4 regions of the Massilia oculi genome follow, and region 1 is predicted to be linked to each of the others. Evidence: predicted binding sites of a transcription regulator. Region 1 holds the regulator's gene; each other region holds the start of a gene.
The links. Region 1 encodes sigma-54, which starts transcription at its own class of promoters, with help from an activator protein. Its sites were predicted from a motif close to TGGCANGNAANCTGCTTT; they were not measured.
Positions count from the first base shown of each region.

Region 2: the regulator sigma-54 is predicted to act here: its motif matches at 4,060-4,077, upstream of pepA (flocculation-associated PEP-CTERM protein PepA).
Region 3: the regulator sigma-54 is predicted to act here: its motif matches at 2,335-2,352, upstream of DIR46_RS14470 (PEP-CTERM sorting domain-containing protein).
Region 4: the regulator sigma-54 is predicted to act here: its motif matches at 2,111-2,128, upstream of DIR46_RS15975 (PEP-CTERM sorting domain-containing protein).

Region 1 is NZ_CP029343.1:2,487,116-2,494,335, reverse strand. Features, by position in the region: gene lptC (LPS export ABC transporter periplasmic protein LptC) at 1-6, shown strand, start outside; gene lptA (lipopolysaccharide transport periplasmic protein LptA) at 55-603, shown strand; gene lptB (LPS export ABC transporter ATP-binding protein) at 615-1,367, shown strand; gene DIR46_RS11515 (RNA polymerase factor sigma-54) at 1,379-2,854, shown strand; gene hpf (ribosome hibernation-promoting factor, HPF/YfiA family) at 2,930-3,289, shown strand; gene DIR46_RS11505 (enoyl-CoA hydratase/isomerase family protein) at 3,413-4,498, shown strand; gene DIR46_RS11500 (DUF5694 domain-containing protein) at 4,583-5,653, shown strand; gene rapZ (RNase adapter RapZ) at 5,717-6,595, opposite strand; gene hprK (HPr(Ser) kinase/phosphatase) at 6,665-7,220, opposite strand, start outside.
Region 2 is NZ_CP029343.1:2,837,984-2,845,203, forward strand. Features, by position in the region: gene prsT (XrtA/PEP-CTERM system TPR-repeat protein PrsT) at 1-1,248, shown strand, start outside; gene DIR46_RS13020 (GNAT family N-acetyltransferase) at 1,477-2,076, shown strand; gene DIR46_RS13025 (ThiF family adenylyltransferase) at 2,131-3,009, shown strand; gene pepA (flocculation-associated PEP-CTERM protein PepA) at 3,215-4,015, opposite strand; gene DIR46_RS13035 (class I SAM-dependent methyltransferase) at 4,197-4,862, opposite strand; gene DIR46_RS13040 (GNAT family N-acetyltransferase) at 4,942-5,673, opposite strand; gene DIR46_RS13045 (XrtA/PEP-CTERM system exopolysaccharide export protein) at 5,994-6,599, opposite strand; gene DIR46_RS13050 (S1 family peptidase) at 6,797-7,220, opposite strand, start outside.
Region 3 is NZ_CP029343.1:3,152,555-3,159,774, forward strand. Features, by position in the region: gene DIR46_RS14460 (primosomal protein N') at 1-51, shown strand, start outside; gene DIR46_RS26145 (eCIS core domain-containing protein) at 187-1,776, shown strand; gene DIR46_RS14470 (PEP-CTERM sorting domain-containing protein) at 1,793-2,242, opposite strand; gene DIR46_RS14475 (dihydrolipoyl dehydrogenase) at 2,417-3,856, shown strand; gene DIR46_RS14480 (SRPBCC family protein) at 3,871-4,356, opposite strand; gene DIR46_RS14485 (UvrD-helicase domain-containing protein) at 4,559-6,628, shown strand; gene DIR46_RS14490 (SlyX family protein) at 6,970-7,173, shown strand.
Region 4 is NZ_CP029343.1:3,495,285-3,502,504, reverse strand. Features, by position in the region: gene DIR46_RS15985 (glutamine synthetase family protein) at 1-923, opposite strand, end outside; partial or broken gene DIR46_RS15980 (gamma-glutamyl-gamma-aminobutyrate hydrolase family protein) at 1,004-1,782, opposite strand; gene DIR46_RS15975 (PEP-CTERM sorting domain-containing protein) at 2,192-2,719, shown strand; gene DIR46_RS15970 (NAD-dependent succinate-semialdehyde dehydrogenase) at 2,875-4,329, shown strand; gene DIR46_RS15965 (nucleotide pyrophosphohydrolase) at 4,351-4,719, opposite strand; gene can (carbonate dehydratase) at 4,697-5,395, opposite strand; gene dnaJ (molecular chaperone DnaJ) at 5,598-6,728, opposite strand; gene dnaK (molecular chaperone DnaK) at 6,849-7,220, opposite strand, start outside.

The DNA.
Region 1 (7,220 bases):
CGCTGATCCTTGAACGACGTGCGCCGCGTGCCAACCCGAGACCCGTTTCCAACCATGAAAAAACTCCTTGCTGCCGCTTTCCTTTCCCTGCTGTCGCTGACCGCGGCCGCCGAGCGCGCCGACTCGCTCAAGCCGGCCACCATCGAATACGACTCCGCCGACGTCGACGGCATCACGGGCACCCGCGTCTTCACCGGCAACGTGGTCCTGACCCGCGGCACGCTGCTGCTCAAGGCCGACCGCGCCGTGGTCAACGAGTCGCCGGAAGGGTATATGAGCGTGACGCTCACCGCGTCCAACGGCAAGCTGACCACCTTCCGCCAGAAGCGTGACGGCGGCCCCGACCTGTGGGTCGAAGGCCAGGCCGAGCGCATCGAGTACGACGAGCGTTCCGAGCTGGTGCGCCTGTACTCGAACGCCCTGATCAAGGAGCTCGAGAATTCGCGCATGACCAACCAGATCACCGGACCTTTCATCTCCTACGACAACCGCAAGGAAGTGGCCACCGTGCGCAACGACGTCAGCGGCCAGACCAAGGCCGGCGGCGGACGCGGCACCCTGATCCTGTCGCCCAAGCGCGCCCCGGCCGGAGGCGCGCAATGACGGCGATCCCGATGGAGCTGGGCGATTGCAGCACCCTGGTCGTCAAGGGCCTGCAGAAAAGCTATGGCAAGCGCCTGGTGGTGCGCGATGTGTCGCTGCAGGTCGAATGCGGTGAAGTGGTCGGCTTGCTGGGTCCGAACGGCGCCGGCAAGACCACGTCGTTCTACATGATCGTCGGCCTGGTGCCGTCGGATGCCGGCTCGATCGACATCAACGGCACCGACATCACCAGCCTGCCGATCCACCGCCGCGCGGTATTGGGCCTGTCCTACCTGCCGCAGGAGGCGTCGGTGTTCCGCAAGCTGACGGTGGAAGAGAACATCCGCGCCGTGCTCGAGCTGCAGAAGGACAACGGCAAGCCGCTGTCGAAAGACCAGATCAACGAGCGCCTCGACACCCTGCTGGCCGACCTGCAGATCGAGAAGCTGCGCGAGAATCCGGCGCTGTCGCTGTCGGGCGGCGAGCGCCGCCGCGTGGAAATCGCGCGCGCGCTGGCGACCAATCCGCGCTTCGTGCTGCTCGACGAACCGTTCGCCGGCGTCGACCCGATCGCCGTGATCGAGATCCAGCGCATCGTGCGCTTCCTGAAGGAGCGCCGGATCGGCGTTTTGATCACCGACCACAACGTGCGCGAGACGCTCGGCATCTGCGACCGCGCCTACATCATCAACCAGGGCGCGGTGCTTGCCTCCGGCCGCCCTGACGACATCATCGCGGACGAGTCGGTCCGCCGCGTGTACCTGGGTGAACACTTCCGCATGTGAGCGACGCCTAGATGAAACAGTCCCTGCAACTTCGCACTTCGCAGCACCTCGCGCTTACGCCGCAACTGCAGCAGTCGATCCGGTTGCTGCAACTGTCGACGCTCGAGCTGCACCAGGAGATCGAGCAGATACTGGGCGATAACCCCTTGCTCGAGCGGCTCGACGATCCGCTCGACCGTTCGGTACGCTTGCTGGCCGATGGCGCGATCAACAATGCGCCCGCCAACGGCGAGGCGCCACCGGCCCCCGGCCAGCAGGCCGAAGGCCAGGACGCGCCGGCGCAGGAGGGCGAGGGTTTCGAGAACGGCGCGGACCACGATCGCTTTGATGCCGACTGGAGCGAAGGCGGCGCGCCATCGTCGGGCGGCGGCGAGGACGAGGACGGCCGCCCGCAACTGGAAGCCTGCGCTATAACCCTGCGCGAACATCTGATGGAGCAGGTGCGCGAAGCCACCTTGTCGGCGCGCGACCGTGCGCTGGCCGAGCTGGTGATCGATGCGCTGGACGACAACGGCTACCTCGAGGAGCCGCTCGACGAGATCCACGCCAGGCTGCCCGAAGAGCTCGGGATCGAGATCGACGAATTGCGCTGCGCGCTGGCGCTGGTGCAGAGCATGGACCCGGTGGGCGTCGGCGCGCGCAGCGCGGCCGAGTGCCTGGCGCTGCAGATCCGGCGCATGCCCGGTGTGCCGCTGGTGACGCGGCGCATGGCGCTGACCATCGTCGAGGGTTACCTGAGCTGGTTCGCCCAGCGCGAATACAGCAAGCTGAAGAAGGCGCTCGACTGCGACGACGAAGACTTGCGCGAGGTGCAGGCCGTGGTGCGCCAATGCAATCCGCACCCGGGCGCGGCGTTTGCCTCGAACGTGTCGGACTACGTGGTGCCGGACGTGATCGTGCGCCGTTCCAAGAGCGGCTGGGCGGTCACCCTGAACCCGGACGTGATGCCGCGCCTGCGCGTGAACAGCCTGTACGCCAGCCTGCTCAAGCAGGGCAAGAGCGAGGCGCAGATGGGCGCGCAGATGCAGGAAGCGAAGTGGCTCATCAAGAATATGCGCCAGCGATTCGACACCATCCTGCGTGTGGCGGAGGCGATCGTCGAGCGCCAGCGCAATTTTTTCTCGCATGGCGCGGTTGCCATGCGGCCCCTTGTTTTACGTGAGATAGCTGATACACTAGGCCTACACGAGAGCACAATTTCTCGTGTCACAACGCAGAAATACATGCTGACCCCGCACGGCATGTTTGAGTTGAAGTATTTCTTCGGCAGCCACGTTGCCACCGAGGCGGGAGGCGAAGCATCCTCGACGGCAATCCGTGCGCTCATCGCACAATTGACAGGAGCAGAAGACCCTAGGAACCCATTGTCCGACAGCAAGATCGCGGAGATGCTCGGGGAACAAGGCATGGTCATCGCGCGCCGGACGGTTGCAAAATACCGTGAAGCCCTCAAGATACCCCCTGTAAGCCTCCGCAAGTCCTTGTAACTGCGCCGTCCACACCCGTCGTGCCTTGTCGCGTTGGTGTGGTCCACACGGTGCAACCTTTTCAAAGGAGTGTGTATGAACCTCACAATCAGTGGCCATCATCTCGAAGTAACCCCCGCCATCCGTGAATACGTTCAGAATAAGCTCGAGCGCATCATTCGCCATTTCGACCAGGTGATCGACACCCACGTCTTCCTGGCCGTCGACAACCTCACTGAAAAAGAAAAAAGGCAGAAAGCAGAGATCAACGTCCAGGTGTCGGGCAAGACCCTGCACGTGGCAAGCGTCGCGCAAGACCTGTACGCCGCGATCGACACGCTGATGGATAAACTGGACCGACAGATCCTCAAACACAAGCAGCAATTGAAAGACCATAGCCGTACCTCGATCAAACGCATGCCGGAAATCGGCGGCGAAGACGCTGCTGTCGCCTGATCAGGCGCAGGGCTCACACTAGCTAAGGGCGTCTGAGGGGACGCCCTTTTTGCATCCAGCGTTTCAGTTCTACCCGAGGCGCGTGTTCGGTAAAATGCAGGTCTCTTCATGATGGATCAACCCATGACCGACCACGTCCTGACCCGCATCGCCAACCGCACCGGCATCATCACACTGGACCGCCCGAAGGCGCTCAATTCGCTGTCGCTCGAGATGGTGCGCGCATTGACCGACATCCTCCTTGGCTGGCGCGACAATGGGCGGGTCGATGCAGTCGTGCTCACCAGCAGCAGCGAGAAGGCCTTGTGCGCGGGCGGCGACATTCGCTTCTTCCATGAAGTCGGACAGAAGGGGCCGACCGGCGGCAGCGCGCTGCTCGAGGATTTCTTTACCGAAGAATACGCGCTGAACCACCTGATCCACTTCTATCCCAAGCCCTATATCGCCATCATGGACGGCGTCGTGATGGGCGGCGGCATGGGCATCGCCCAGGGCGGGCCGGATTGCGGCCTGCGCATCGTGACCGAACGAACGAAGATGGCCATGCCCGAAGTGAACATCGGCCTGTTCCCGGACGTCGGCGGCAGCCACTTCCTGTCGCATGCGCCGGGCCGGCTCGGCAACTACCTGGGCCTGACCGGCCTGACGATCAAGGCCGCCGACGCGCTCTACGTGGGCCTGGCCGACGTGTTCGTGCCCAGCGCCGAGCTGCCGGCCCTGAACGCGTTGATCGAGACGACCGGCGGCGCCGCACTTCCCGCCGCCATCCGCGCCTTCGCCGCGCCGTTCGCGCAAGCGGCAGGCGAGAGCGAGCTGCAGGCCCGGCGCACGCTGGTCGATACCCACTTCGGCGCCGGCTCGGTCGCCGCCATCATGGCCTCGCTCGAACGCGACGAGACGCCGTTTGCGCAGCAAGCCCTGAAGGCGATGCGCCAGCGCTCGCCGCTGTTGATGTGCGTGACCCACGAGCTGCTGGCGCGCGGCGCTGCGCTGTCCGTGGCCGATTGCCTGCGCATGGAGCGCTCGCTGGTGCGCCGCAATTTCGAGCATGGCGAAGTGCTCGAAGGCATACGCGCGCTCGTTATCGACAAGGACAATGCGCCGCAATGGAATCCGCCGGCGCTCGAACAGGTCACGCCCGACATGGTGGCGCGCTTCTTCGAACCGGTGTGGCCTGGTCACGCGCATCCGCTCAGGCATCTCGCATAAGCGGGAGCATGCATATCGATTTTTGCGTGACAGCGCATCGACGAGGTGTGAACATCGGGTCTTCATGACTCGAAAGGAAGACCGATGCGCCTGCGTGCCCTGCTGATCTCGATGACGCTATGCGGCGGCGCCGTCGCGCAAGATTACCAGCCGGCCTTCGATCCGAGCCGGCTCAAGGGCCCGGCCGCAGGGCCGGCCAGCGAGATCATGGTGCTCGGTTCGCCCCACCTGTCGCAACTGCCCAAGACCTTCCAGCCATCGAGCCTGTCCCTGCTGAACGACCGGCTCGCGGGCTGGAAGCCGCAGGCGATCGCGGTCGAGGAGCGTTCCGGGCCGCAGTGCGACTTCATGCACCGCTACGTGGAGCGTTACCGGGAGGCGATCGACAGCTATTGCTGGGACACCGCGCCGGCCAGGGCCGCCACCGGGCTCGATGTCCCGCAAGCCACTGCCGAAGCCGAAAAGCTGCTCGCCGCCTGGCCCGCGGCGCCATCAAGCGCCCAGCGGCGGCGCCTGGCGGCCGTATTCCTGGCCGGTGGCGAATCCACCTCGGCCATGGTCCAGTGGCTGCGTTTGCCCGCCGCCGAGCGCCACGCAGGCGATGGCCTGGATGAGGTCCTGGTCGCCCGGCTGCACCGGCTCGAGGTCCGTCCCGGTGAAAGCGTGATGATCGCGGCGCAGCTGGCGGCCCGCCTGGGGCATGACCGCGTGCATGCGATGGACGACCAGACGGCGGGCCGGCCCTACACCGACCGCAAGGCCGCCGGCGAGGCGATCATGAAGGCCTGGGACAATCCGGCCAACAAGCAGCGCGAGGAACAGGACAAGGTCCTGAAGCAGGAACTGGGCAGCGCCGAAGGCGTGCTGGCGCTGTACCGCGCCTATAACTCGCCGGCCCATGTCGCGGCGACCTTCGAGATCGATTTCGGCGCCGCCATGAACGAGCCGTCGCCGCAGCGCTTCGGCCGCAACTACGTGGGCTACTGGGAAACGCGCAACCTGCGCATGGCGGCGAACATCCGCGACGTGGTGGGCGTGACGCCGGGCACGCGCCTGCTGGTCATCGTCGGGGCGTCTCACAAGGGCTACCTGGAAGCCTACCTGCACCAGATGCACGATGTGCGCTTGGTGGATACGGCGCAGGTGCTGCGTTGATTCGCGCCGCCTGACTGCGCACGACGTCGGGTCGGCGGCACCGCCGCCAACCCTACCGCAGCATTATGCCGCCGGATTCTTCGGCTGCTCCCGGTGCCGCACGATCACGCGCTCGGTATCGGCGAAGTGCGCGCCGAGATGCTCGGCCATGTACACCGAGCGGTGCTGGCCGCCGGTGCAGCCCACCGCCACCGTCAGGTAGCTGCGGTTGTCGGTCTTGAACGACGGCAGCCACTTGGCCACGAAGTTGCGGATGTCGGCCAGCATCTCGATCGCGCTCGGCTGGGCGTCGAGGAAGTCGATCACCGGCTGGTCCTTGCCGGTGAGGGGGCGCAGGGCCAGGTCGTAATACGGGTTCGGGATCGCGCGCACGTCGAACACGAAGTCGGCGTCGAGCGGCACGCCGACCTTGAAGGCGAACGATTCGAAGAACAGGGTCAGCGGCGCATGGGCGACCTCGGCCAGCTCCTTGATCCAGGCGCGCAGTTTATTGGCCGAGAGTTCCGAGGTGTCGATCACGTGGCCCAGGTTCTCGATCGACGACAGGCGCTCGCGCTCTTCGGCGATGCATTCGATCAGGGTGCGGCGCGAGGCCGGGTTCTCGCCCGGGCGCAGCTCGTGCGACAGCGGATGGCTGCGCCGCGTTTCCGAAAAACGCGCGACCAGCGAATGGGTGCTCGAGGTCAGGAACATGACCTTGACCGCATGGCCGTCCCCGCGCATGCGACGCACGCTCACCGGCAGTTCGACCAGCGATTCGGCGCTGCGCGCGTCGACCGCGACCGCCATCTTCGCGGCGCCGGTCTCGTTGACCGTATTGACGAGGGCCGGCAGCAGGGCCGGCGGCAGGTTGTCGACGCAGTAGTAACCCGCGTCTTCCAGGACATTCAGGGCCACGGATTTGCCCGAGCCCGAGATGCCGGTGATGAGGACGATGTGCATGCGGCGATGATACCGCAACCTTCAGCCGATGGCACGCCGCCGGGCCGTCGATAGCGGTTCCTCAGTTGTTCAATCTGCGCTCATCGCCTGGCGCTGGCGCTCCATGAATTCCTGCAGCGTGTCGATGCCGCGCAGTTGCAGGATCGTGTTGCGCACCGCGGCCTCGAGCAGCACCGCGATGTTGCGGCCGGCCGCCACCGGAATGACGACCTTGCGGATCGGCAGGCCCAGCACGTCCTCGGTCGGGAAGTGGAAGGGCAGGCGCTCGACCTCCTCGTCCAGCGCGCCGCGCTTGACCAGGTGCACGATCAGCTTGAGGCGCATCTTGCGCCGCACAGCCGTCTCGCCGAAGATCGCCTTGATGTCCAGCAGACCCAGGCCGCGCACTTCGAGCAGGTTCTGCAGCAGCGGCGGGCAGCGGCCCTCGATCATGTTCGGCGCGATGCGCGAGAATTCCACGGCGTCGTCGGCCACCAGGCCGTGCGAGCGCGAGATCAGTTCCAGGCCCAGTTCGCTCTTGCCCAGGCCCGAGTCGCCCGTGATCAGCACGCCCACGCCCAGCACGTCCATGAATACGCCGTGCATGATCACGCGCTGCGCCAGCTTCTTGGACAGGTAGACGCGC
Region 2 (7,220 bases), 350 kb from region 1:
ACCAACCTGGCGCGCCTGGACGTGCAGGACAAGAAGCCCGATGCCGCCAAGGCCCGCTTCACCGCCTTCCTGGACAAGAACAAGGACAGCGTCGAGGCCATGACGGCGCTGGGCGAGCTGGCGATGCTGCAGAAGAACCAGGCCGAGGCCACGAGCTGGTTCGAGAAGGCCAGCAACGCCAATCCGAACGCCACTGCGCCGGCCCTCAAGCTCGGCGCGCATTACCTGGCCACCGGGCAGGCGCCCAAGGCCCTGGCGCTGGCGCGCAAGTTCCAGACCACCCATCCGACCGATGCCGGCGTGCTCGAACTGCTCGGCCAGTCGCAGGCCGCGAACAAGGACCTGAACGGCGCGCTGGACACCTACAGCAAGCTGGTCAACGTGCTGCCGAAGGCGCCCGGCGCCCAGCTGCGCCTGGCGCAAGTGCAATTGGCGCTGAAGAACGAATCGGCGGCCGCCACCCACCTCAAGCGCGCGGTCGATCTCCAGCCCGACTTCGTGCCGGCGCGCCTGATGCAGGTCGACCTGGCGCTGCGCGGCAAGCGTCCGGACGAGGCGCTGGCGGTGGCGCGCGAGCTGCAGAAGGCGGCGCCCAAGGCGCCGGTCGGTCACGTCATCGAAGGCGACGTGCTGATGTCGCAGCAAAAATTTGCCCAGGCCCATCAGTCGTATGAAAAAGGCCTGGCCCTGGCGCGCTCGTCGGAACTGACGGTCAAGGTGATGCAGGCCATGCAGGCCGGCGGCAAGAGCAAGGAAGCGCTGGCGCGCGGACAGGCCTGGCTCGCCGCCCAGCCGGACGACGTGCGCGTCTCGCTGCTGGTGGCCGAGCTCAACCTGTCGGCCAAGGATTACAAGGGTGCCATCGCCAGGCTCGAGAACGCGCAGAAGCGCGCCCCCGAGCATCCGCTGGTGCTGAACAACCTGGCCTGGGCCTACCAGCAGGTGAAGGATCCGCGCGCGCTGGCGACCGCCGAGAAGGCCTACAAGCTGGCCAGCGACAGCCCGGGCGTGATGGACACCCTGGGCTGGGTGCTGGTGGAGCAGGGCGACACCGCGCGCGGCCTGCCGCTGCTGCAGAAAGCCAGCAGCCAGGCGCCGAACGCGATGGAGATCCGCTACCACCTGGCGCAGGCCCTGCACAAGAGCGGCGACAAGGCCGGCGCACGCCGCGAGCTCGACAAACTGCTGGCGTCGGACACGCCGTTCGCCCACGCCGACGAGGCGCGCGCACTGCTCAAGACCTTGTAAGAGGGCGTTCGCCGCGGGGCCGGGCCGGGCTCCGCGGCGGCCCTGCCGACGCGCCATCGGCCCCGTCGGCAAAGGCAGGGCCAGGATGAGCGGCCTCATCCTATCGAACGCTGGATTTATTAATGTCGCGATAAGATAACGTTCTCCTAAATGAGGATGTTTATCGTGGACGACGATTCGTACGGAATCCGGCTTACCGATACTTCGGATGGTCGTAACACGGCCAGTATGCTGATCAACAGGATGTATGCCTGGCGAGGCTACGCCGGAAATCACCAGCCAAGCAGCGACCCCAACCGCATCACCCTGACCGCCACCGACAAGGGCGACGTGGTCGGCACGCTCAGCATCGGCATCGATTCCGAGGTCGGCCTGATGGCCGACGAAATCTTCAAGGACGAACTCGATGCCCACCGTCGGCGCGGCGCCAAGCTGTGCGAATTCACCAAATTCGCCTTCGACCCTTCGGTGCGCTCCAAGACCGCGCTGGCCAATGTGTTCCACCTGGCCGTGATCTACGCGCGCGACATGCATGGTTGCACCGACATCGTGATCGAGGTCAATCCGCGCCACCGCCGCTTCTACGAGCGCATGCTGGGCTTTCGCAAGGAAGGCGAGCTCAAGACCAACCCACGGGTCGACGCGCCGGCTTACCTGTTGCGCGTGAACCTGCAATACGTCACCGAGCAGATCGCGCACTTCGGCGGCACCTGGGCCGCCGATGGCGAAACGGAAGAACGTTCTTTCTATCCATATTTCTTTTCACCACGCGAAGAGCGTGGCATTATCAATCGCCTGCTGCGCATGGATGAGTCGCACCCGGCATGACGCCCGCGCCGCATCCCCGGCCGGTCGCCGTTTCACTTCTGTCCCGAACCATCAATGACTAAACCGTTCAACTACGAACAGGCATTTTCACGCAATATCGGGTGGGTCACCCCCGCCGAGCAACAACAGCTGCGCGGCAAGTGCGTGGCCATCGCCGGCGGCGGCGGCGTCGGCGGCGTGCACCTGCTGACCCTCGCCAGGCTCGGCGTGGGCCGTTTCCGCATCGCCGATTTCGACACCTTCGACATCGCCAACTTCAATCGCCAGGTCGGGGCCATGATGTCGACCGTCGGCCAGCCGAAGGCCGAGGTGCTGGCGCGCATGGCGCGCGACATCAACCCCGAGATCGAGATCGAGATCTTCCCGGACGGCGTCCACGAGGGCAATCTCGACGCCTTCCTGGCGGGAGCCGACCTGTACGTGGACGCCCTCGATTTCTTCGCCTTCGACGCGCGCCAGCAGACGTTCGCCGCCTGCGCCCGGCTCGGTATTCCGGCCACCACCGGTGCGCCGCTGGGCATGGGAACGGCCTTGCTCAACTTCATGCCGGGCAAGATGACCTTCGAGGAGTATTTCGGCTGGGGCGACCTGCCGGAGCAGGAAAAGGCGATCCGCTTCGTGGTCGGCCTGGCGCCGGCCGGCCTGCACCGTCCCTATCTGATGGTGCCGGGCTCGGTCAACCTGGCTGAACGCCGCGGGCCGTCGACCTTCATGGCCTGCCAGCTGTGCGCCGGCGTATGCGCCACCGAAGCGCTCAAGATCCTGCTCGGCCGCGGAGACGTGCTGGCTGCGCCCTGGGGCATGCAGTTCGACGCCTACCGCAACAAGCTCAAGCGCACCTGGCGGCCGGGCGGCAACCGCCATCCGATCCAGCGGCTGATGCTGGCGATCGGGCGCCGCCAGTTCGCGCGCATGGCGGCAGCCGTGCGCTGAGCGCCTGCCGCTTCCGGGCGGCTTACCAGAGTCAAAGGCGCTGTACCCGTTCGATGTGGATGAGCATTGAACTGCTGTGCTGGCCTCCGGATCCGCAACAGCATCGAATGGGTACGGCGCCAAGTCAAAAGCCACTGCCGGATCGCTCCGGCAGTGGCTTTTTTCACGCTGCTGACGTCAGGCCTGCCAGGCAGGCCCGTGGTTATCAGGCAGCTTTCTTGTTGCGGCGGCGGGCAGCGTACAGGCCCAGCATGCCCAGGCCCAGCAGGCCGACCGATGCCGGCTCAGGCACTTCGGCGGTGTTGGCGAAGACCACGTCCAGCGAACCGTTGATTTCCTGGGTGCCGGTCGGGTTGAAGTTGTTCAGCTGACCCGACTGGAACGACAGGTTGTAGAACGGGTTTGGCGAGGTGAAGAATTCCTTGCCGAAACCGACCAGAGCGAAGGTCGAGCTCGCACCGAAGCTGCCGCAGTTGATGCCGCTTGGGCCGCAGGTCGGCAGGGTTGGGTCCAGCACGCCGAAGCCCGACAGTGGATCGCCTTCGGCCAGCAGCACGTCGTCGCCGCTGTTGCCCACGCTAACTGGCGTAGCGCCGCTGCCTGGCATGGTGAAGGTCGAATCCAGGTTGGCGTCCAGGTACATCGCCAGACGGCCGCTGCCATCGTTGAAACGGAACACGTTGGTGCCGTTCTCGACGCCATAGGTGCCCGAGGCGGTGTACAGCGCGTACAGGCCGTAGTCGTTGTTCAGGCCGGTACGGGTGACCGGCGTCGTGCCGCCGTTGCCGACGAACTGGCCGGCGTTCCACACCAGCGACACGTTGAAGGTGCCGTCGGTGTTGAAGGTAGCGATTTCGTTGTAGTTGCCGGTGATCTTGTCAGCGGTGAATTCACGACCATCGTATTCCACGGTGAACGGATTGAAGTTGGCGGCCTGGGCGGCGGCGCCGAACATCGAGGTTGCAGCGATTGCGCAAGCGATAATGGTCTTCGATACTGCTTTCATCTTGGATCTCCTGGTTGTAGGGTTTGGTACTAACACCCTCTATCTAAGCAACCATCGTGCCAGCTAACTCACTTCCTTTAAAATCAGTCACTTAGATGACTATTTCGTAGAAGAAATTACAACACTGTAAAAGATCCCGACACCTGTGTTTAAAAAATCTCGCGCCGCTGTGGGCGCCGTCCTACAGGGGTTTCCGCAACACTACATTCCAGGTGTTTCCGGACTTAAATTCGCTGGCGATATCATAGCCGGCGGCCAGCACTTTGGCGCGCAGCTCCTCGATATGGAAGGGGCTGTACAGGATGCCCTTGCGGATGCCCCAGTCATTGATCTTCTGCGCCGCCCAGCGCAGTGGGGCGAAGCCTGACGGATACAGCAGCACGTTGGCGGCCAGGGTCCCGCCCGGCTTGAGCACGCGCAGGATGTCGCGCAGCGCGCCGTCGACGGTCGGGAAGCAGTGGATCGAGTTGGCTATATTGGCGGTATCGAAGCGGTTGTCGGCGAACGGCAGCTGGGCCGCATCGGCATGCTGCACCTCGACCAGCGGATTGCCGGCGAAGCGGCGCTTGGCGCCGGCCAGCATCGATGGGGCATAGTCGATGCCGGTCACTTTGACCGGCGGCAGCTTGCGGCGGCGGCGCCAGTTCAGGACCATTTCGAGCAGGGTGCCGGTGCCGCACGCCACCTCCAGGTGGTCGGGTCCGAAGTTGGGCCCGAAGAAGCGCATCTGCGTGCCGATGGTGCTGTTGTAGGCAAAGGTCAGAATGAAGAAGCCACGCAGGTCGTACCACCACGGTTCGGATGAATAGGCTTCGGCGATTTCATCCCTGGTCTTGCCTGTCGTCATGGAGCGTCCTCATTGGATTGAAGTAAAGCGGGAAATATAGGGCGTTAATGAACCGCAGGCAAGCGTGGATCGATTTGGCTCAGCCCAGCTGGCGCAGGCGGTTGACGATGCCCGCCTCCTCGCGTGGCGAGAAGAACCACGGGAACAGCGAGCGTTCGCCCACCGCCTTGTCCTGCATGCCGCCCCACTTGGCCACCTGTTCGGTGCCGAATGCGGTGTCGACGCGCAACAGGACCGCCGGCGCCTGCACCCGCGGATTGGGGCGCGACTCGCACACGGTCTGGAAGCCGAGCATGGCTTCGTAGAAGCGCCGATGGCGCGGATTGACTTCGATGAAGATGTCCCTGCAATCATTCAGGTCGCGCGCATAGATCAGGGCCACGTGGAATAACGAGGCCAGCACCGCCTTGGACTTGACCGCCGGGTCGACCGCCAGCTTGGTGATCTCGCATACCCGCCCGGCGCCGCGGCGCGCATCGATGCAATCCTTGAACACCTGGTCGGCCAGCAGGCCGATCTCGGAATCCAGGCCCAGGCTCAGGGTGCCGAACACCTGGCCGCGGTCGGACGCGGTCAGCGTGATCCGGTTGGGGTCGCTGTGCACCTGGTGATTGCCGCTGTAGCCGCGCCAGGAGTACATCTTACTGATGAGCATACTGGCGGAATTGCGCTGGGAGTCGATGTCGGCCGCGCGTATACCGAATACGCGCTCGTTGATGGCGACGTCGATGATGCTGGGTCCGTCGGAAGCGGCAACCTCGTCGCCACCCGGACCGGCGCAGAAGGCGGCCGGCGCTAATGTCTCGATCATGGTCATTCTCCAGGCAGCCCGGCACGTCGTGTGCCGGCGGCGTTCCTGATCATCATAGCATTATAAATTACAAAATATCAATTGTATTAACTAGGAGTATTTATTTCTTTGACATTCTGAATGTCGCCGCATATGGACGATAGCAGCTTCGGCAGGCACTGCGGCGCGCGGGGACAAGATATCGTGGGGAAAGTGACCGGCTGCACTGGTCGTGCCGGTTGCAGAAGGGAAAGCTGCGGCAAGGTGCCGCCGTGGCGAACGCCGCGGGGCGACCGGCGCGGGGCGACCGGCGCGTGGGCCGGTCGGGCAGGATGAACGGCTTAGAAGAAGCTCTCGGGGATGACCAGAATGTCGCCCGGGCGCATCATGACATTGGCCGAGATATCGCCATCCTTGATCAGGTCGTCGAGACGCACATTGATTTTTTCCTGCTTGCCCTCGACGGTGCGCACGATGCTGGCCTTGTTACCCGAGGCGAACTCGGTGACGCCGCCCACCGCGATCAGCACGTCCATCAGCGACATCTCGCGGCGATACGGCAGCGCCTGCGGGCGCGCCGCCTGGCCGATCACACGGATCTGTTCGTTGAAGTTGCCGACGAAGTTGGTCACGACCACGGTGACCACCGGCTGCTGGATGAACTGGGCCAGGGCCTGCTCGATGTCGCGCGCGAGCTGGGTCGAGGTCTTGCCGGCTGCCGGCAGGTCTTCGACCAGCGGGGTCGTGATCTTGCCATCCGGCCGCACCGGGACCGACATCGACACTTCGGGATTGCGCCAGACAATTATGTTGACGGCATCGCCCGGCCCGATCAGGTAGTCTGGGTTGATCGGCGCCAGCGCGGCGGTGCTGGGCGGTACCGGAGTGGAACAGCCGCCCAGCAGCAGCATGCAAGCGGCGGCGCCAGTTGCCAAAAGGTTCTTCATGGTCTTCGTCATCATCGCGTTCATCCCCTTCGCGCCTACCGGCCATCCCTGGTGGAATAGTGTTCGACGTGAATCAAAAATTGTAATTTCGCCATCACGGCCTGCGCTATTGTAGCGCAGACCGACCCGGCGACAAGCCATGCACAATTGAAATACTTGCATGTTGCTGCCTTACGCCAGCGCGCCATCCGCTGATGCTAGCGGCTCAGCAGTTCCTGCACGTGGCGCACCGGAATGGCATAGGTGATGCCGCTGGGGGTCGAGATGGCCGATTCCTTCAAGCCTTTCACGAACACCATATTGATCACGCCCACCACCTGCCCCGTCGCGGGGTCGTACAACGGCGAGCCGCTGTTGCCCGGATAGGCGGTGCCGTCGAGCTGGTAGATGCTGAACGGCGTGCGCTGCAGCCGCGCCACGGCGCGCGCATCGAGGCGACGCGCATTGAACGAAGGCTGCATCACCGGCGTGATCGCGGCCAGCAGCGCGCGGTGGGTGGCCGGGTGCAGGCCCAGCACCATGCCGAGCGGGAAGCCGGTGAAGGCCAGGTCCTGCCCCTCGGCCGCCCGGTCCGCGTCACCCAGGCGCAGGGCCGGCAGCGGCGCGCCGTCCAGGCGCAGG
Region 3 (7,220 bases), 670 kb from region 1:
ATGAAGTCGCGCGTGAAGTGGTCGCTTGAAGTCGACCCGGTCGATATCTGAGTGCGGTCGGCGTTGTTGCGCATGGGTCTGAACGTAAGGCGCAATAATTGACTCTGGTTAATAAGCTGATATCCTCAGGGAAATGAAGCGCCTTGCTCCATCACTTGTCGTCGTTGCCATGATTGCCGGAATCGCATGAAAGCTGAACCGAGTGTCGACCAGCGGACCGTACAACCGCGCCTTGAGGCGAAGCAGGACCGCGCGAACGCCGGCGCGCTCGCCGACATGATCGGCAACAGCCCGCGCATGACTGCCCAGCGCGCACTGGTTGCGCAACTGTTCGGGAACCGGCAGCCCGGGCGTGGCGCCGTGCAGGGCCAGGGAGCGGCCCAGCTGGCGCAGGACGACACCGCCGTGGCGGTCAACCGCACCGGCCTGCCTGACAGGCTCAAATCGGGCGTCGAGTCACTGTCGGGGCACGATCTGAGCGACGTCAACGTTCACTATAACTCGTCTGCGCCGGGCCGCTTGAACGCGCATGCCTATGCGCAAGGCCGCGAAATTCACGTGGCGCCGGGGCAAGAGCGGCATTTGCCGCACGAGGCCTGGCACCTGGTGCAGCAAGCCGAAGGACGGGTCCAGCCGACTCTGCAAATGCAGGGCGGCGTCGCCGTGAACGACGATCCTGGCCTGGAGCGTGAGGCGGATGTGATGGGCGCGAGGGCACTCTCGGCTGCGCCCCCGGCGGGCGCGGCCGTCGAACCTGCACCTCGGGCGGCCCCGGGCGGCGCGGCAATCGCGCAAGCCGTATGGGTCGACGGCCATCAGCGTCGGCTCGACGATGGGTTGAAGGAAAAGGTATGGAATGATCCCCTGCGTGAGCTTGCGAATATCGGCCACCAGCTCGGCATGACGGAGGCTGCCACGGCCCTGCACTGGCGTATCGCCACTGCCTACGAGAGCGGCAATATCGAATTGATCGACGAAGCCAGTACCGCACTTCGCCATGCTTTGACCAGCGACCAGGCATGGACTATCGAGCAATTGCTGGGGAACACGCTGGATCATCTGCACCTGCCCGAGGATGCGATGGAGGATCCCGAGCACGCCGAGGACCAGGTCAGCGACAATCCGGAAGAGGAACTCGATCCGGGGGACTTGATGTTGTCGGAAATTGAATCTGACGAGCAAGCGGTGCTGGCCGAGGCCCTGGTCATGCGCCACCCCGGGCTGTATCAGCAGTTTGAAGACCTGGCGCGGAACGCAGGTGCGCAAGCGACCCACGCGCTGTTCCTCACATGGTTCAATCAAGGCGTGTTGACGCGCACGCAGTTCAAGCAGCTTGTGAACGGCGGCAAGCCGATACAGAAGGCACGCACACCCGGCGCGCTGAGTTACCAGGCCGGATACACCACCCATAAGCACGGCAATTTCAAGGACGTCACCTATAAGCTCGACAACCTTGGCAGCATCGATTTCGGCAAGGTCAACAAACAAAAGGTCTGGAAGAATCCGATGAAGCCGGGCAGCGAGGTTCAGCTGAACAAGGGCTCAGGCAAGGCCAACTACGGCATCACGCTGAGCGGAACCAAGATCAAGATTCCCGGCGCGAGCCGCGGGCAGCATTTTTCCATGGCGAACCGGATCATGAAGAACGGCTTCGGCAACAGCAGCCCGCCCGACTGGACCTGGCACCACCTGACCACCTATTACAAAATGGTGCTGGTAGACCGCACCGTCCACGCCAAGCATGGACACAATGGCGGGGTCTACGTCTGGAAGTGAGCTTGCCGGGACCTGCTCAGGCGCTTTCGCCGGCGGCGCGGCGGCGGCCGGTGTCGCCCAGCATCGCGAGGCCGGCACCTATCAGCAGGGTGGTGGACGGCTCGGGGACTTCGCCAGGCTCTTCCACGTCGACCGTTTCGATGCCGAAGGTGATGGTGCCGAAGTCCCACTGGCCGTCCACCCCCACCAGATCGTCCCAGTCTTCGAAGAATTCCAGGCGCAGGATGCCGTCGACGCCGACTTCGAACGCCAGGCCCAGCAGGGCCAGGTCGGCGAAGCCCAAGTAGCTCATGATACCCGGGAACCATTCCTCGATGCCCGGCGTGAAGAACACGCCGTCGGTCTGCTTGGAGTTCTCGAAGCCGACGACCATGTCCGCCAGCCAGCTCGGCGAATCGGCGGTCAGGGTGACATCGTAGGCGATGCTGGTGACGACCGAGTTGGCGCCGACGTCTAGCAGTACCACTGTGTTGTCGTAGTTCTCGCAATCGACTGATTTCTAATGGGAAATTAATAAAGTGTGTCCCCCGATAGAGATCGGCACGTAAAGTTGCTCGACATGCAAGATGCATGTCGCCACCAGCGGCGGCAAAATAGCGTATCGTCTTGCCTGTCATTAGCGCAGCAGTGGAGACCAGCAATGAAACAACTCAACGTGGACGTCGCCATCATCGGCACCGGCACCGCCGGCATGACCGCCTACCGCGCCGCCAAGACGCTGGGGGCCCGGACGGTGGCGATCGAGAGCGGCCAGTACGGCACCACCTGCGCCCGGGTCGGCTGCATGCCGAGCAAGCTCCTGATCGCGGCGGCCGAGGCGTCCCACGTGATCGATACGTCCGCGCCATTCGGCGTGCATGCCTTAGATAAACGCATCGACGGCCGCGCCGTGATGGAAAGGGTCAAGCGCGAACGCGACCGCTTCGTCGGCTTCGTGCTCGAAGGGGTGGAGGCGATGCCGGTGCAGGACCGCCTGCAGGGCCGCGCGCGCTTCACGGGCCCCTGCACGCTGGTGGTCGACGACCACACCGAGATCCAGGCCGGTCGCATCGTGATCGCCACCGGCTCCACGCCGCTGCGCCTGCCGCAGCTGGAGAACGTCGGTCCCGGCATCGTCACCAGCGACGACGTGTTCTATTGGGACGACCTGCCGCGCTCGGTGGCCGTGATCGGCACCGGCGTCATCGGCCTGGAACTGGGCCAGGCCCTGGCCCGGCTCGGCGTGCGCGTGCGCTTCTACGCGCGCGGCGGCAGCATCGCCAACATCACCGATCCGGAGGTGCTGCGCTGCGCGGGACGGGTCTTGATGGAAGAACTCGACATCGCCTTCCAGACCGAGGTGGTCGGGGCGGTGCAGGAGGGCGACGAGGTGGCGCTGACGGTGCGCGATGCGCTGGGCAAGGAAAGCACCGAGCGCTTCCAGTATGTCTTGATGACGGCCGGCCGCACGCCGAACGTGCACGACCTGGGGCTCGAGCACACGGGCCTGGAGCTGGGGCCGGACGGCATCCCCGTGTTCGACGCCCGCACCATGCAGTGCGGCACCAGCAATATCTTCATCGCGGGCGACGCCAACAACGAGCGTCCGTTATTGCACGATGCGGCCGACCACGGCAAGATTGCCGGCGACAACGCGGGCCGCTTCCCGGATGTGCGTCCGGGCCTGCGCCGCGCGCCGATTGCGGTCGCCTTCACCGAGCCGAATATCGCCACCCTGGGCAAGAACTACAAGGCCTTGTGCGCCGGCGGCCAGCGCAAGTTCGCGGTCGGCAGCGTGTCCTTCGCCAACCAGGGCCGCAGCCGGGTGATGTTGCAGAACAAGGGGATGTTGCGGGTGTACGCCGAGTATGGCACCCGGCTGTTCCTGGGCGCCGAGATGATCGCGCCACGCGCCGAGCACCTGGCCCATCTGCTGTCGTGGGCATTCCAGATGCGCCTGACGGTCGACCAGATGCTCGAGATGCCGTTCTACCATCCGGTGATCGAGGAGGGCGTGCGCACCGCGCTGCGCGACCTGGCCACCAACCTGTCGAAGGGCGACAGCCAGACCGACCCGGCCGATACCGAGCCGGGTACTTGACACTGCGTTGACGCTCAGTTCAGCAGCGTGGTGTTCAGCTTGCCTTCGCTGGCGAGCTTGCGCAGGATGCGCACCGTGTCGAGGTCGGCCTCTTCATAGGCCGACTTCTTGAACTCGTCATACATCGCGTTGGCCGGATCGACATGCTCGCCGGTGCCGTCGTCGTAGCAAAAACGCACCAGCAGCATGGCATTGGTCGGCGCCTCGATGATCATGCGCAGGCTGGAGGCCGCGATCTCGCCCTGGGCCGGCACTTCGTAGCGCACTTCCTGCAGCGGGGTCAGGAAAACCTGGTCTTCAATCACCAGTTCGCCGAAGGTCAGGCGGCGGCGGAAAGCGCCCGCCTCGCGCTCGACGATCTCGCTGGCGTCCAGGTGCGGAATGAACATCTTCGGGTCTTCGGCGCGCAGCACCAGGCCGTGCCAGACCTGCTCGCGGGTGAGGGTGTCGATCAGCGGGTTCATCGGGTCGTTGATTTCAACGAGATGTTCGAATTTCATCGGGCAAATGTCCTGAAAATGGGGCCGCAGCGGCGCAAGCCGCAAAGGACGCATGTTACTCGATTGCGCGCCCGCGTGTCCGGGCTCTCCCGAGCGGTCGACGGCTGGCCGGTGTTGCAATCCGGTGCAGCCGGCGAGCGCCATCGCCCGCTGGGTCCGCCAGATTGTTACAATCGCTGCCTGTCCTCCAGAAATAATTCCCATGTCCAATGCACCAAGATTCGGCCTCAACGGGCCGCAGAGCGAAGCCGCGCTATATCTCGACGGCCCTTGCCTGGTGCTGGCCGGCGCCGGCTCGGGCAAGACCCGCGTGATTACGCAAAAGATCGCCTACATGATCGAGCATTGCGGCTACGATCCGCGCACCATCGCCGCCCTCACCTTCACCAACAAGGCGGCGCTCGAGATGCAAGAGCGCATCGGCAAGCTGCTCAAGCAGCCCAAGCAGGCCAAGCAATTGACCGTGTCCACCTTCCACTCGCTGGGCGTCAAGATCCTGCGCCAGGAAGCGGCCGGGGTCGGCCTGAAGGACAAGTTTTCCATCATGGACAGCGACGATTGCTACACCATCGTCTCCGATCTGGCCCTGACCACGGACAAGCAAGAAATCCGCGGCATCCAGAACGCGATCTCGCTGTGGAAAAACGGCCTGGTCGATCCGGAAGATGCGATCAAGGCGGCGCGCGACGAGGACGAGGCCCTGGCCGGCCGCGTCTACCGCAGCTATGTCGCCACCCTGCAGGCCTACCAGGCGGTCGACTTCGACGACCTGATCCGCCTGCCGGTGGAACTGTTCCGCAATAACGAATCGATCCGCGACCGCTGGCAGCGGCGCCTGCGCTACCTGCTGATGGACGAATACCAGGACACCAATACCTGCCAGTACGAACTGGTCAAGCTGCTGGTGACGGGCCTGGGCAAGAAGCCGATGTTCACGGCGGTCGGCGACGACGACCAGGCCATCTATGCCTGGCGCGGCGCCTCGGTGGAGAACCTGAAAACGCTGGGCGACGACTTCCCCGACCTGAAGGTGATCAAGCTCGAGCAGAACTACCGCTCCACCACCCGCATCCTGCAGGCGGCCAACGCCGTCATCGGCAACAACCCGAAGCTGTTCGAGAAGTCGCTGTGGTCCGAGCACGGCCTGGGCGAGCCGATCAAGGTGCTGGGCATGCAGAACGACGACCAGGAAGCCGACCAGGTCGCGATGATGATTTCAAGCGAGCACTTCCAGCGCAAGAACAAGTGGGCGGACTACGCGATCCTGTACCGCGGCAACCACCAGGCGCGCGTGATCGAACAGGCGCTGCGCAAGGAGCGCATTCCCTACACGATGTCCGGCGGCCAGAGCTTCTTTGACAAGGCCGAGATCAAGGACATCATCGCCTACCTGCGCCTGATCGCCAACCAGGACGACGACCCGGCCTTCATCCGCGCCGTGACGACGCCCAAGCGCGGCGTCGGCATGGCCACGCTGGAAGTGCTGGGCGAGTTTTCCAAGCAGTGGAACTGCTCGCTGTTCGAGGCGGCGAGAAAAGGCGGCATCGAGGCGAAGCTGGCCGAGCGCCAGCTAGGCCCGCTGCGCGACTTCTGCCACTTCATCGCCGAGCTGGAAGACCGCGCCACCCGGCCGGGGCCAACGGGCAGCGGCGACCATGCGGCCGAGGTGCTCGACGACATGATGAAGGAGATGAACTACGAGCACTATCTGTACGAAAACTTTGACGACCGCGCGGCCCAGGGCAAGTGGCAGAACGTGCTCGAGTTCACCAACTGGCTGAAGGACCGCGGCCGTGGCGGACGCGACCGCGATGGCGAAGAAAAGAACCTGCTCGAGTTGACCCAGATGGTGGCCCTGATGTCGATGCTCGAGGGCGCGGACGAGGAACAGGATGCGGTGCGCATGTCGACCCTGCACGCCTCCAAGGGGCTGGAATATCCGCACGTCTACCTGGTCGGGGTGGAAGAGGGCATCTTGCCGCACAAGGGCGATCCGGACGCATCGGTCGAGTCGATCGCGGCGCGCATCCAGGAAGAGCGGCGCCTGATGTATGTGGGCATCACGCGCGCCCAGCGTACCCTGCACGTGAGCTGGTGCAAGCGCAGGAAACGTGCGGGCGAACTGGTCAATTGCGATCCCTCGCGCTTCATCAAGGAAATGGCGCTGGACGTCGGCGAGGCCGCGCCGATGGAAAGCGAAATCCTGAGTCCGAAGGAAAGATTGGCGAACCTGAAAGCCTTGCTGGCAACACCACGGCCGGTTCCTGAATAAACAGGAGTAGAACTCCCGCGTAAGCGTTGCGCGCAAGCCTTGGCGGATCGACAAGACCTGCGCACGATTGAAATCGCATTTGATCTCGACTGTCGGGCAAGAAATTGTTGTCAGAATGTGAGTTTTCGGCAGATAGATTTCTATGGAAATTTATGTTTTTAAAAAGCAACATTTATTTCCTATGCACGGCCACCCTGTATTTTGATCACGTTCAGCGAACGCCCAGAAAACAAGGCCGATGTGAGCGGCCTGATCGCTCAGGACATCGACTTCGTGCCTTTCGCCTGATCGAGCTGGTGCGCGGCTGGCATAATGCCGGTTTTAAGCAGGATGCCGCCGCCATGACCCAGGAAGACCGTTTTATCAGTCTCGAGATCAAGCTCGCCCAGCAGGAAGACTTGCTGGACGAGCTGAACAAGACCATCTATCGCCAGGAGCGGCGCATCGACCAGCTCGAGGCGATGGTCGCCAAGCTGGCCGACCATGTGCGCACCCTGCGCGACGCCGGCCAGGCGCCCCTCAACGAACGTCCCCCGCATTATTGAGCGGGCGTTTCCGCACCCAACGATGTGTTTACGCCCGTAAACACAGG
Region 4 (7,220 bases), 1.0 Mb from region 1:
GCCATCGCCGACGGCATGTAGCGCTGCAGGCCGCCGATGTATTGGTGGAACAGGGGCGATGGCGAACCGTCGTCGTTGCTGAAGACGTTCTTGCCGGTCTCGGCGTCGACCACGCTCTGGTGCACGTGCATCGCCGAACCCGGCTCGCCCGCCATCGGCTTGGCCATGAAGGTGGCGTACATATCGTGCTTGAGCGCGGCCTCGCGCAGGGTGCGCTTGAAATAGAAGACCTTGTCGGCCAGGCCCAGCGGCTCGCCGTGCTGGAAGTTGATCTCCATCTGGCCGGCGCCGATCTCGTGGATCAAGGTGTCGACGTCGAGGTTCATCATCTCGCAGTAATCGTAGATGTCCTCGAACAGCGGATCGAATTCGTTGACGGCGTCGATGCTGTACACCTGGCGGCTGGTCTCGGCGCGGCCGCTGCGGCCGATCGGCGCCGCCAGCGGCAGGTCGGGGTCGATGTTCTTGGCGGTGAGATAGAACTCCAGCTCGGGCGCCACCACCGGCGTCCAGCCACGCTGCTCATACAGCTTGAGCACGCGCCGCAGCACGCTGCGCGGGGCGAAGTCGACCAGCCTGCCATCGGCGTAGTAGCAGTCGTGAATCACTTGCGCGGTGGGATCGGCCGCCCACGGCACCATGGTGATGGTGCTCGGGTCGGCGCGCAGGATCATGTCGCGGTCGATGCTCGAGATGGCGCGCTCGTAGGCAGCATCGCGCTCGGGGGTGTTGCCGGTAACGGTCATGCCCAGCACCACCTCGGGCAGGCGCATGCCGCGGTCATCGGTGAATTTCACGCGCGGCAGGATCTTGCCGCGCGCCACCCCGGTCAGGTCGGGGACCAGGCATTCGATCTCGGTGACCCGTTTTGCGTCGAGCCACTCTTCCATATCGGTATAGCTGAAGTTGTCGCGAATTGCCATGTAGTTGCCTCACTGTCGTTGAAGGATGCAGAAGGCAGGAGAGTCGGGGAGCCTCGGTCCCGGGCCCTTGGCAGAGGCGCTCATCCGGCGCTCCGGCGCCGTTCGTGGTTCTCGCAGCGTCGTTCCTGATACGCGCGGCACGCCTGGCCAAAGGCGCCGAACATCTTCATCGAATACGGATTGTGCTGGATGCGCCACTCGGGATGCCACTGCACGGCCAGGGTGAAGCCCGGCGCATTCGACACGGTGAACGCCTCCACCAGGCCGTCTTCCGCCAGGGCTTCGACCGTCAGGCCGGGCGCCAGTTCATTCACGCCCTGCCCGTGCAGCGAATTGACGGGAATCTCGGACACGCCCAGGATGCGCTCCAGCAAGCCCCGGCGCACAGGCTGACGTTGTGGGCGTCACCGTACTGCTCATCCATGCCAAGCTCGGGTTTCTCGCGGTGGTCGAACTTGCCGGCGACGGTTTGCACCGCCTGGTGCAGGCTGCCGCCCAGCGCCACGTTCATCTCCTGGAAGCCGCGGCAGATCGCAATGATCGGCACGCCGCGCCGCACCGCCTCGCGGATCAGCGGCAAGGTGGTCTGGTCGCGCGCCGGGTCCTGCGGCAACGAGGGATCGAGCACTTCCTCAGAGTAATAACTGGGATGCACATTCGATGCCGAACCGGTCAACATGATGCCGTCGATGGTGCCGAACAGGGTATCCAGGTCCAGATTCGCGCCGAGCGAAGGAAGAATGAACGAAGCGCAATCGGCGCCGAGGGTGACGGCGTCGACGTATTTGTGCTGGGCCGCGTGGTACGGGTGCTCGCCGAAATCACGCGTGCATGCGGGAACGATGACGATGGGGCGCATGGTTTCTACCTTGTATTGAGCGCACGAGACCGAAACAGCCGGATCCTGCGCGGTGCGTTAATCCAGATCGAACACAGCGCCAACGAAGCGCTTCTCCTGCCGATCTGCTAAAAAACTGCGATTCCATGTCAAAAGCTTAACGTTAATTGGCGAGCCCTGCCCACACGTTACGGGCCGTCACGAAACGTTTTCAAATCGATGTGAACGGCGAAAAACCAGACCGACAAAGTCACTACACCATTTGGTGGTGTCGGGCAAAATTACATACAGTTGGTCAAATTTCCATGCATTTTGGGTGAGCTTTTGATTTTTATCAAACGCTCATCCGTGGCACGCGAATTGCATCAAGGCTTTTGCTTCAAATCGAAGCGACGTGTTACTCGAAACCAAACCAAAACGGAGGGTAATCATGAAAGTCCTGAAAAAACTGGCTGGTGCTGCTGTCTTGATGCTGGCGACGACCGGCGCCGTGCATGCGATTGAATACACAAGTCTCTATAATCCGGAACCGGACCGCTTTGTCACGTTCCTCACCCCGGTGTCCTACTCGCATGACCTGACGTCGTCCGGGCTACCGGATGATGCCACCCTGAATTGGGCAACACTCGACGTCCGCCTGTACGACATTCTCCTGGGTTCGGAAACGGTCAGATTCTTCTTCAACGGAAACCTGTCCGAGACTGTCCAGAACGTCTCGCTCTTCGGCCAGACCTACGACTTCGATGTCAAGACGGCGCTGCAGGACACCGGCATTCTGGACGTCACGATCCGTGTCTCCGGCCTGCTCCAGACCGTGAACTTCGCATGGTCGGAGCTGACCGCCGACGTGACGCCGAACACCCCATCCGAGGTCCCCGAGCCGGCCACCCTGCTCACCCTCGGCGCCGGCCTGCTCGGGGTGGCCGCCACCCGTCGTCGCAGGATCCACAAGGGCTGACCGTTCCTGCGGCCTGGCCGGCGACGACGTCGCCAGCCAGGCTTGAAGGACTTGCCGCGGGCGGCGCCGCGGCAGGTCCTGCTCTTCCAGCCTCGCTCCGCCCTTCCCCGAAACGGTCTACCATGAGTCCCGTTACACGACCGACGAGGACCGCCATGCCGAACCTGACCGACCCTTCCCTGCTGCGCCGGCAAGCCTATGTCGACGGCGCCTGGTGCGATGCCGACGGCAAGGACACCACCGCCGTGACCAATCCCGCCAACGGCGACACCATCGCCACGGTGCCGCGCATGGGCGCGGCCGAGACCCGGCGCGCGATCGAGGCCGCCAACGCGGCCTGGCCCGCCTGGCGCAAGAAGCTGGCGAAGGAACGCGCCGCCATCCTGCGCAAGTGGCACGACCTGATGATGGAAAACGCCGACGACCTGGCGCTCCTGATGACGCTCGAGCAGGGCAAGCCGCTGGCCGAATCGAAAGGCGAGATCGGCTACGCCGCCGCCTTTTTCGAATGGTTCGGCGAAGAGGCCAAGCGCATCGCCGGCGAGACCCTGGCCTCGCCCTGGCCCGACAGCCGCATCCTGGTCACCAAGGAACCGGTCGGCGTGTGCGCCGCGATCACGCCCTGGAACTTCCCGGCCGCGATGATCGCGCGCAAGGTGGCGCCGGCGCTGGCCGCCGGTTGCCCGATCGTCCTGAAACCCGCCGGACTGACCCCGCTGTCGGCGCTGGCCCTGGCCGTGCTGGCCGAACGCGCCGGCGTGCCCCGGGGCGTGTTCAGCGTGGTGACCGGCGACACGACCGCGATCGGCGGCGAGATGACGGCCAATCCCCTCGTGCGCAAGCTGAGCTTTACCGGCTCGACGGAGGTGGGCCGCCTGCTGATGGAACAATGCGCGCCGACGATCAAGAAGCTGTCGCTCGAGCTGGGCGGCAACGCCCCCTTCATCGTGTTCGACGATGCCGACCTCGACGCCGCGGTCGAGGGTGCGATCGCCTCCAAGTACCGCAATATGGGCCAGACCTGCGTGTGCGCGAACCGCCTGTACGTGCAGGACGGCGTGTACGACGCGTTCGCGCGCAAGCTGGCGGCGGCGGTCGGCAAGCTGAAGGTCGGCGACGGCCGCGAGGAAGGGGTCGATCAGGGACCGCTGATCGAGGAGAAGGCGGTGCGCAAGGTCGAGCAGCACATCGCCGATGCGCTGGATAAAGGGGCGAAGCTCATCGCGGGCGGCAAGCGCCATGCGCTGGGCCAGACCTTTTTCGAGCCGACCGTGCTCACCGGCGTGACGCCGCACATGCTGGTGGCGCGCGAAGAAACCTTCGGGCCGGTGGCGCCGCTGTTCCGCTTCAAGACCGAGGAAGAAGTGATCAAGCTGGCCAACGATACCGAGTTCGGGCTGGCATCGTATTTCTATGCGCGCGACCTCGGCCGCGTGTGGCGGGTGGCCGAGGCGATCGAAACCGGGATCGTGGGCGTGAACACGGGGATCATCTCGACCGAGGTCGCGCCGTTCGGCGGCGTCAAGCAATCGGGGGTGGGGCGCGAAGGCTCGGTCTACGGCATCGACGATTATCTCGTCGTGAAATACATCTGCATGGCGGGCCTTTGAGGGCCGGCCCGCCATGCCCGTCTATCTCTTGTACTCGTCGTACTTGCGCATGTCGCCGCGCACCTGATCGGCCGGGTATTTGGCGCGGTTGAGCACCATCTTGTCTTCCACCGCCGCCAACAAGTCGACGTCCAGCTTGTCGGCCAGCCGCACCAGGTAGACCAGCACGTCGGCCATCTCGTGGCGCACCTCCTGCAGCTTGGCGGCGCCGAGTTCGTCAAGCCGGCCCGACTGCAGCCACTGGAAATGCTCCAGCAGCTCGGCCGCCTCGACGCTCAGGGCCGAGGCGAGGTTCTTGGGCGTGTGGAACTGGTCCCAGTCGCGCTCGTCCACGAAGGTGCGGACGATGGCGCGCAGGCGTGCGAGATCACTGTCCGCGGCGTTCGTCACGCACTTCTCCGCCGTCCACGTAGCCGCTCAGCACGCGCTCGAGCTTGGGCGCGATTTCTTCGAAGCTGCTGATGGTGATGCCAAGGTCGCGCAGCAGGCCGTCGTGCACGCCGTACACCCAGCTGTGGATGGTCAGCGGCTGGCCGCGTTCCCAGGCGTCGCGCACGATGGTGGTGTGGGCCGTGTTCATGACCTGCTCGGCCACGTTCAGTTCGACCAGGCGGTTGGTGGCGGCGCGGCCGACCACGTTGCCCAGGTATTTGCCATGCTTGTCGCGCACGTCGCGCACGTGGCCGAGCCAGTTGTCGGCCAGGCCGACGCGGCCGTCGGTCAGCGCCGCGTGCACGCCCGAGCAGCCGTAGTGGCCGCAGATGATGATGTGCTTGACCTTGAGCACGTCGATCGCGAACTGCAGCACCGACAGGCAGTTCAGGTCGGAGTGCACGACCACGTTGGCGATGTTGCGGTGGACGAACAGCTCGCCCGGCGCCATGCCCAGCAGCTCGTTGGCCGGCACGCGGCTGTCCGAGCAGCCGATCCACAGGTATTCGGGCGCCTGCTGGTCTTGCAGCGCCTTGAAGAAGTTCGGATCTTCGGCCACCATCGAGGCGGCCCAGGTGCGGTTCCGTTCGAACAGCTCGCTCGCGGTCAATCCCTTGGTCTTGTACTTGTCCATCGTGATTCCTTGTATTGTCGTGTTGCCGTCGAGCGGAAGGTGTCCCGATCGACGTTGCCTGGCCCATCTCGCGTGGGCGCTTCGGCGATGCTCCTCAAAATTACGTGAAGTGTAACAGCGTTGCGTGACCTTCGGCAGCGGCGTGGCGAGGCAAAAAAAACCGCCGAGGGCGTGTGCCGCTCGGCGGTTTCGGCAAAGCCGCTTATTCGAAGAAGTCCTTGACCTTGTCCATCCAGCCCTTGCTCTGCGGGCTGTGCTTGGAACCGCCTTCGCTGGTGAGGCGGTCGAACTCGCGCAGCAGTTCCTTCTGCTTGTCGGTCAGCTTGACCGGGGTCTCGACCACCACATGGCAGAACAGGTCGCCGGTATAGCCCGAGCGCACGTTCTTGATGCCCTTGCCCTTGAGGCGGAAGGTCTTGCCGGTCTGGGTGCCTTCGGGCACCGTGAACGACACCTTGCCGGTGAGGGTCGGCACCTCGATCTCGCCGCCCAGGGCCGCCTTGGAAAACGAGATCGGCATTTCGCAATGCAGGTCGTCGCCTTCGCGCTGGAACACCGCGTGCTGCTTGATGTGGATCTCCACATACAGGTCGCCCGGCGGCCCGCCATTGGTGCCCGGCTCGCCATTGCCCGACGAGCGGATGCGCATGCCGTTGTCGATGCCGGCCGGGATCTTCACTTCCAGCGTCTTGTTGCGCTTGATGCGTCCGGCACCGCCGCAGGCCGCGCACGGCTCGGGGATGATCTTGCCGCTGCCATGGCATTTCGGGCAGGTCTGCTGGATGCTGAAGAAGCCCTGCTGCATGCGCACCTGGCCGTGGCCGGCGCAGGTGGTGCAGGTCACGGGCTGGGTGCCCGGCTTGGCGCCGCTGCCGTGGCAGGTGTCGCACTTGTCCCAGCTCGGCACGCGGATGGTGGTGTCGAAGCCGTGGGCCGCCTGTTCCAGCGTGATCTCGAGGTTGTAGCGCAGGTCGGCGCCGCGGTACACCTGCGGGCCGCCACCGCGGCCGCCACGGCCGCCGCCGAAGATGTCGCCGAAGATGTCGCCGAAGGCGTCGCCGAAACCGCCCGCGCCGCCGCCGAAGCCGCCGCCCATGCCGCTGTTCGGATCGACGCCGGCGTGACCGTAGCGGTCATACGCTTCGCGCTTCTCCGGATTGGTCAGCATCTCGTAGGCCTCTTTGACCTCCTTGAACTTCTCTTCCGCTTCCTTGTTGTCCGGGTTGCGGTCAGGGTGGTACTTCATCGCAAGCTTGCGATACGACTTCTTGATCTCGTCTTCCGACGCACCCTTTGCGACCCCGAGGATCTCGTAAAAATCACGCTTCGCCATGGTCGGCACCTAAAGTTATCTGCTGTATTCTTTTAAATCAAAAAAACCGAGCCGATGAACCAGCGAAGGTATCGGCTCGGCCTGTGCGCGGGAAACTGTCCGTTCCCGCGCCAAAGACGCTTACTTGGCGTCCTTCACTTCCTTGAAGTCGGCGTCGACCACGTCGTCGTCCTGCTTGGCCGACTGTTCGCCACCGGCCGCACCCGCACCAGCAGCGCCCGGAGCGCCGGCCGCGCCAGCCTGCTGCGCCTGCATGTCGGCGTACATCTTCTCGCCCAGCGACTGCGCTGCGCTCGACAGGGCCGCGGTCTTGGCATCGATGTCCGCCTTGTCGCCGCTCTTGATCGCGCCTTCCAGGTCGGTGATCGCCGCTTCGATCTTCTCTTTCTCGGCCGCGTCCAGCTTGTCGCCGTACTCGGTCAGCGACTTGCGGGTCGAGTGGACCAGCGCGTCGCCCTGGTTGCGGGCTTCGGCCAGTTCCTTGACCTTCTT